2 regions of the Vermiculatibacterium agrestimuris genome follow, and region 1 is predicted to be linked to the other one. Evidence: riboswitches for the same ligand, from Rfam matches in the RefSeq annotation. Region 1 holds a riboswitch; the other holds the start of a gene.
The links. Region 1 has a riboswitch for lysine ahead of NFR87_RS02165 (dipeptide epimerase). Riboswitches for the same ligand answer to the same signal wherever they lie in the genome.
Positions count from the first base shown of each region.

Region 2: it holds a riboswitch for lysine, as region 1 does, so the genes downstream of both, NFR87_RS03435 (Na+/H+ antiporter NhaC family protein) here and NFR87_RS02165 (dipeptide epimerase) in region 1, are expected to answer to the same signal.

Region 1 covers NZ_CALPCU010000004.1:40,011-43,416, forward strand. The annotation lists gene NFR87_RS02160 (helix-turn-helix transcriptional regulator) at 164-1,141, opposite strand; lysine riboswitch at 1,285-1,456, shown strand; gene NFR87_RS02165 (dipeptide epimerase) at 1,554-2,642, shown strand; gene NFR87_RS02170 (peptide ABC transporter substrate-binding protein) at 2,714-3,406, shown strand, end outside.
Region 2 covers NZ_CALPCU010000006.1:82,652-86,057, forward strand. The annotation lists gene NFR87_RS03430 (xanthine phosphoribosyltransferase) at 1-274, shown strand, start outside; gene NFR87_RS03435 (Na+/H+ antiporter NhaC family protein) at 382-1,992, opposite strand; lysine riboswitch at 2,097-2,267, opposite strand; gene NFR87_RS03440 (manganese efflux pump MntP) at 2,420-2,977, opposite strand.

The DNA.
Region 1 (3,406 bases):
GCAGGTCTTAAAAAGGGGCTTTAACCCCTGATATTTATGAATATTTTACATTATATCAGAACCATTTTTGTTGTTCAAGCAAAAAATGACAATTTGGTAACAAGATTGGGGCCTCCAAAAAGGCGGCCCCATCCCACCGGATGGGGCCGCCTTTTCCTTTCCCCTATTTCTCCCCCAAGGCCCTGCGGAGCATCTCCCGGTACTCCTCCACCGCCCAGGCCGGGGCGGTGAGCTCCACCCCGTCGCCCAGGCCGAAGAGCCAGCCGTAGAACTGGGGAGACACCACCGCGTCCACCGTCAGGGCGAAATGGCCCTCCCCGTCGGGGATGAGCATGGCCTCCTGGCCAAAGCGATCCAGCATGATATTCACCATGCGGTCAGGACACCGCAGACGCACCTGGGCCTGGCGGCCGGAGAACATATGGAAGTGCCGCTGGCCATACTCCGCCAAGTCGAAGTCCCGGAGCCGGCCGTCCTCCCGCCGGGGCAGGCTTGTGACCGTCAGGGCGGCCATCTTGTCCACCCGGTAATGGCGCAACTCCTCTCCGCCCTCCTCCCGGCCCACCAGGTAGTAGTTCTCATCGGCCCAGATAAGACCGTAAGGGGAGACCGCGTAGCGCTTTCCCTCCCGGCGGAAGACCTTCTCCCGTTTGACATTGTAGTCGAAATACTGAAACGTCACCGTCCGGTTGGCGGCAATCGCCGCATGGAGCTTGTCGATGGCGTAGTAGACCCCCTCGTTGTCCGTCTTCACCCGGCGGTCTACATAGACCTGGCGGCGCAGCTGCTTGGCCTGGTGCTTGCTGGTCAGACTCTCCAGCTTGCGGATGAGGGCGTCGCTCTTTCTGCGGGAGATGAACCGGGAGGACTGCACCGCATCCACCAACAGCTTCAGCTCGGGAAGCTCAAACTCCCGCGCGCCGATGAACCAGCCCTTGCCCTTGCTCTGCTGTACGTCTACGCCAAGCTCCTGGAGCAGCTCCATATCGGCGTAGATGCTCTTACGCTCGGCAGAGATCTCCTCCGCCGCCAGCAGCCGGATCAGCTCCTGGGTGGACAGGGGATGCTCCTCATCGGTACGCTCCAGCAGCAGCTGGCAGATCCGCAGCAGCTTGGCTTTTTGCCCGCCTTTTTTGGACATGGGAAAACCTCCTTTCCGCCTTTCCACCCCAAATCATAGAAAACAGGGTGTCCCATAAATGGGACTATAACACCGTCTCTCCCATTTTGCAAGGTTTTTCTTGACAACTTTCATCCTGTGTGATAGCATACTACTTAATTAAACAGCCTGATAGAGGTGCAGTTCTTAAGAGTATCCTCCCGCCTGGGACAGGCAGCCGCGGGAGGAGAAAGGGAGGACTGCCGAGGGAGCGCAACGGTGCCTGCCGCTGTTATTCCGGGCCGTCGGGAAATACCCGCCGGACTGTCACAGTATCTGTGGAGCGCTATTCGGGTCTGGCAAAGCAAAATATTGCTTTTTCATTCCATGGATGCTTTTCATAGGAAAAGTATCTATTTTTTTACTATCTTTCCGTGAATTGGGAGGAATCGGCGTGCGCATTGTTGATATCCAGGTCGGAGAGCTCTCTCTCCCCCTGGCCCATCCCTTCAAGACCGCCCTGCGCACTGTGGAGCGGCTGGAGGATATCGTTGTCCGAGTGATCGGCGAGGACGGCTCCATGGGCTATGGCGAGGCCCCCCCCACCGCCGTCATCACCGGGGACACCAAAGGCTCCATTCTCTGCGCCATCCAGGATTTCATCAAGCCCGCCATTCTGGGCATGGACTTGGACGACCTGCCCGCCGTCATGGAGAAGCTCAACGCCTGCATGGTGCACAACACCACCCCCAAGGCGGCGGTGGATATGGCCCTCTATGACCTGTGGGGCAAGGCGCAGGGCAAGCCCCTCTACCAGCTTTTGGGCGGGGCCAAGCCCGCTTTCGAGACCGACATCACCATCTCGGTGAACCCCACCCAGGAAATGGTGCGGGACAGTTTGGAGGCAGTGGCCCGGGGCTTCCACATCCTGAAGGTCAAGGTGGGCAAGGAGGGTGCCGCCGATGTGGCGCGCATCGCCGCCATCCGCCAGGCCGTGGGCCCGGAGATCAAGCTCCGGGTGGACGCCAACCAGGGCTGGACGGCGGCGGAGAGCGTGGCCATCATCAAGGCCATGGAGGACAAGGGCCTGGATATTGAGCTGGTGGAGCAGCCGGTGCCCGCCCTGGACATAGCCGGACTGAAATACGTTACCGGTCAGGTGGACACCCCCATCCTGGCCGACGAGGCGGTCTTCTCCCCCACCGACGCGGCCAACCTCATCGCCATCCACGCCGCCGACTATATCAACATCAAGCTGATGAAGACCGGCGGCATCTGGAACGCCCTGAATATCTGCCAGCTGGCAAAGCAGCATGGGGTCAAGTGTATGATCGGCTGCATGCTGGAAAGCCAGGTGTCGGTGGCCGCCGCGGCCCACCTGTGCGCGGCCCAGGAGGTCATCACCATGGCCGACCTGGACGGCCCCTCCCTGTGCGCCACGCCCCCCATGCCCGGCGGCCCCCGCTTTGAGGGTGCCCGCATCACCATGACCGCCGACCCCGGCGTCGGCGTGCGGGACATCCCCTGCACCAACTGGCGCTAAGCCCATTTTCCCGTAAGTGCAATGAGGCACTACCTCTTTACGATACATATCCAAGAAAGGAAGGAATGACAATGAAGAAAAGGAACCGACTGTTAGCTCTGACCCTCACCGCCGCCATGGCCCTCTCTCTGGCCGCCTGCGGCTCTAAGGATCCTGCGCCTGCCGAGAGCGGCGCCGCCGATCCCGCGGCCTCTCAGGCCGCCGGTGGCGAGGCGGTCTACCGTTACCTCTACTCCAGCGAGGTGCAGACCTTTAACTACCTGTACACCGGCACCCAGAACGACTTCCAGATGTCCGCCAACTGCGTGGACTGCCTGGTGGAATATGACAACTACGGCGTGATGATCCCCTCCCTGGCCGAGAGCTGGGAGCCCAACGAGGACAACACTGAGTGGACCTTCCACATTCGCAAAGGCGTGAAGTGGGTGGACTATCAGGGCAACGAGGTGGCCGACGTCACCGCCAACGACTGGGTGACCGCCGCCAAGTGGGTGAACACCGCCGCCAATGAGGCCAGCAACCAGTATATGTACGACGGCATCGTGAAAAACGCCCAGGCTTACTACGAGTACACCGCCTATCTGCTGGAGAGCGAGAACGGCACCAAGACCGTGGACGCCGACGGCAATGAGATCACCCCCGTGGACGAGGTGAAGTTTGAGGACGTGGGCGTGAAGGCCGTGGATGACTACACCCTGGTCTACACCATGGAGCAGCCCTGCTCCTACTTCCCCTCCGTGCTCAGCTACGACAGCTATATGCCC
Region 2 (3,406 bases), on a different contig from region 1:
CACCCACGGCAAGGTCTACGATGTAATGGTGGCCAAGGAGTTCCTGCGGCCGGAAGACCGGGTGCTCATCATCGACGACTTTCTGGCCAACGGAGCCGCGCTGGATGGCCTTATTCAGATCGTCCGGGAGGCGGGGGCTGCCGTGGTGGGGGCCGGCATCTGCATTGAGAAGGCGTTCCAGAGCGGTGGAGAGCGCATCCGGGCCAAGGGCGTCCGGGTGGAGGCCCTGGCGAGGATCAAAAGCATGGGCGAGGACGGAGTGGAGTTCTGCTAAAAACGATAACAAAAAGAAATACTTCAGATATTTTATACAGAAACATATCAAAACAGGCCCTCTGCCGGATCGGCAGAGGGCCTGTTTTTGTGTGCGGGAGATGAAACTCAGGCGGCCTTGTTCACGCTGGCCCTGATGACAAAGAGGGTGGCGATCATGAGGATGACGGCTACAGGCAGGGCGATAAAGATATTGGGAACAAAGCCGGCGATGATGAAGCTGACAAAGCTCACCGCCGCCACGGTGATGGCGTAGGGCAGCTGGGTGGACACGTGGGTCACGTGGTCGCACTGGGCGCCGGCGGAGGCCATGATGGTGGTGTCGGAGATGGGGGAGCAGTGGTCGCCGCACACCGCGCCCGCCAGGCAGGCGGAGATGCCCACGGTGAGCAGGGTAGAGCCAGTGGGGAAGATGGCGGTGACGATGGGGATCAGGATGCCGAAGGTGCCCCAGCTGGTGCCCGAGGCGAAGGCCAGGAAGCAGGCCACCACAAAGATCACGGCGGGCAGCAGGCTGTAGAGGTGCTGGGAGGCGCCCTTCATGGCGGCCTCCACAAACTCGGCGGCCCCCAGGTAACCGGTCATGGTCTTCAGGCTCACCGCCAGGGTGAGGATGGTGATGGGAGGCACCATGGCGATGAAGCCCTTGGGGATGCAGGCCATGGCCGCCTTAAAGGTCATCAGCCGGCGGGCCACCACATAGACGATGGTGAGCACCAGGGCGATGAGGGCGCCCCAGGGCAGGGACACGAAGGCGTCGGTGTCGCCAAAGGCGGCAATGAAGTCGCCGGCGTTATCGCCCCAGAAGCCGCCCACGTAGATCATGCCGATGATACAGAAGACAATGAGTACCACCACCGGGAGGATCAGATCCATGACCCTGCCCTTGGGGTTGCCCTCAGAGTTGTCCTCGGTGGGCAGCGCGCCCAGCTCGCCGGTACGCTGGGCGGTGAGCTCGTGCTGGCGCATGGGGCCGTAGTCCAGCTTCATCAGGGCCATGCCCACGATAAACACGAAGGTGAGCAGGGAGTAGAAGTTGAAGGGGATGGCCTGGACAAAGAGCTGGATGCCGCTGACGCCGGTGTCCAGATCGGCGGCCACGCCGGAGACGGCGGCGGCCCAGGAGGACACGGGGGCGATCATGCACACAGGGGCGGCGGTGGCGTCGATGAGGTAGGCCAGCTTGGCCCGGGAGATCTTGTGGCCATCGGTGACAGGGCGCATGACGGAGCCCACGGTAAGGCAGTTGAAATAGTCGTCAATAAAGATCAGGATGCCCAGCACGAAGGTGGAGAGCATGGCCCCCACCCGGGTCTTGATGTTCTTCTCCGCCCAGCGGCCAAAGGCGGCGGAGCCGCCGGCGGCGTTGACCAGAGCCACGATGGCCCCCAGTATGACCAGGAACAGGAAGATACCGGCGTTATCGGCGATGGCGGTGATGAGACCGTCGTTGATGATGGCGTCCATGGTCTCCACAGGGGCAAAATTGCAGTGGAGCAGGGCGCCCACCACGATGCCGATGAACAGGGAGGAGTAGGCCTCCTTTGTGATGAGGGCCAGCACGATGGCGATCACCGGGGGCAGGAAGGCCCAGAGGGTGTTGTAGAACCGGCTGACGGCCTCGGCGTCTTCTCCCACGGCCAGCACGGGAGTGATGAGGGTGACGCAGAGGATAAGCAGCACCGCCATCAGAGACAGAAGTCTTTTTCTCGTTCTCATTTGACCAGATCCTTTCTCTTGCGCCCGAACAATAAAAAGCGGGCGCTTTTCTATGAAAAGCGCCCGCAAACAACAACATGTCCAGGGATAAACTCTCCCCGGCCAGCCTCGATAGCGCTTCACATACATGTGACAGTCCGGCGGGTATTCCCCGACGGCCCAGGCAAGGAGCCGGCAGACACCAAGCTCCCCCTTCGGCGGCGCTCCCTTTCCCTCCCGGCGGCTGTCTGGCCTTGCGGAGAGGTACTGATGAGAACCGCGCCTCTATCAGGTTTCGATTTGTGCGTTATGATATCACTGTTTTTTGCATCTGTCAAGGGGGAATTTTTCGGCGTCCCTGTTCAAGCGCCGCATTGCCGCCAAGGGATCCCGCCGAAATCCCTTGGCAAAACAAGCAAAGGCGGCCGGCCTGGAGGCGAGAGGGAGGTCAGGCGGCGGAGAGGTGCTCAAAGAGGATCTTCGCGCCGATGAAGACCAGCACCACGCCGCCCAGAAGGGTGGCCCGGCGCTGGAACAGCCGGCCCAGGCGGCGGCCCAGCAGGCCGCCCAGCATGGCCAGGGCGAAGGCCACCACGCCGATAATAGCCGCGGAGAGGAGAATGTTGACACTCTCGTCAAAGGCCAGGGTGACCCCCACGGCCAGGGCGTCGATGCTGGTGGCCAGAGCCAGAAGGAACAGCCGCCGGTGGGAAAGGTCGGTGACCGCCGCCTCCTCGCCGCCGGAGAGGGCCTCCCGGATCATGCTGCCGCCGATGAAAGCCAGAAGGCCGAAGGCGATCCAATGGTCGATGAACTCGATATAGGCCTTGACGCTGGAGCCCAAAAACCAGCCGGCGAGGGGCATGACGAACTGAAACACACCGCACCAGGCCCCGATGCGGGCGGCCTGCCTGGGCCCGAAGCCGGGCACGGCAATGCCGGTGGAGACGGAAACGGCAAAGGCGTCCATGGCCAGGCTCAAGGCGATGAGGAGGGTTTGAAGCATGGCGATCTCTCCTTTGGAAAAGATGGGGAAAAGTATGTTGGAGGACAATAATACCATATTTCGGGGTGGGGGACAATAGAAGAAAACGCGGGCCGGTTTTATCATGGGCCAAAATACAACACGGGCCAGACGCCTGCTCCTGACGTCTGGCCCGTGTTGCAAGGAAAGAGGATACAATGAAATGAAAAGAAACTGTCTCTTGCGAGTATTATGATACCCAAGAGTTGTGAACAGTCAAACCAAAATCTGTTACAAAAGAATTAAATCTAAAAAATTTTTTGTCATCTTCCTGTAAAAAAGCGGATTTTCTGCCCCGAGGGCCCCGGGATACAAAAAGACAGCGGTAAAAACCGCTGTCTCTTTGCAAAGGATTGGAGGATAGAATGAAAAAAGATGTTTGCCTCTTTACAGGTAATACTTTACCCTGAG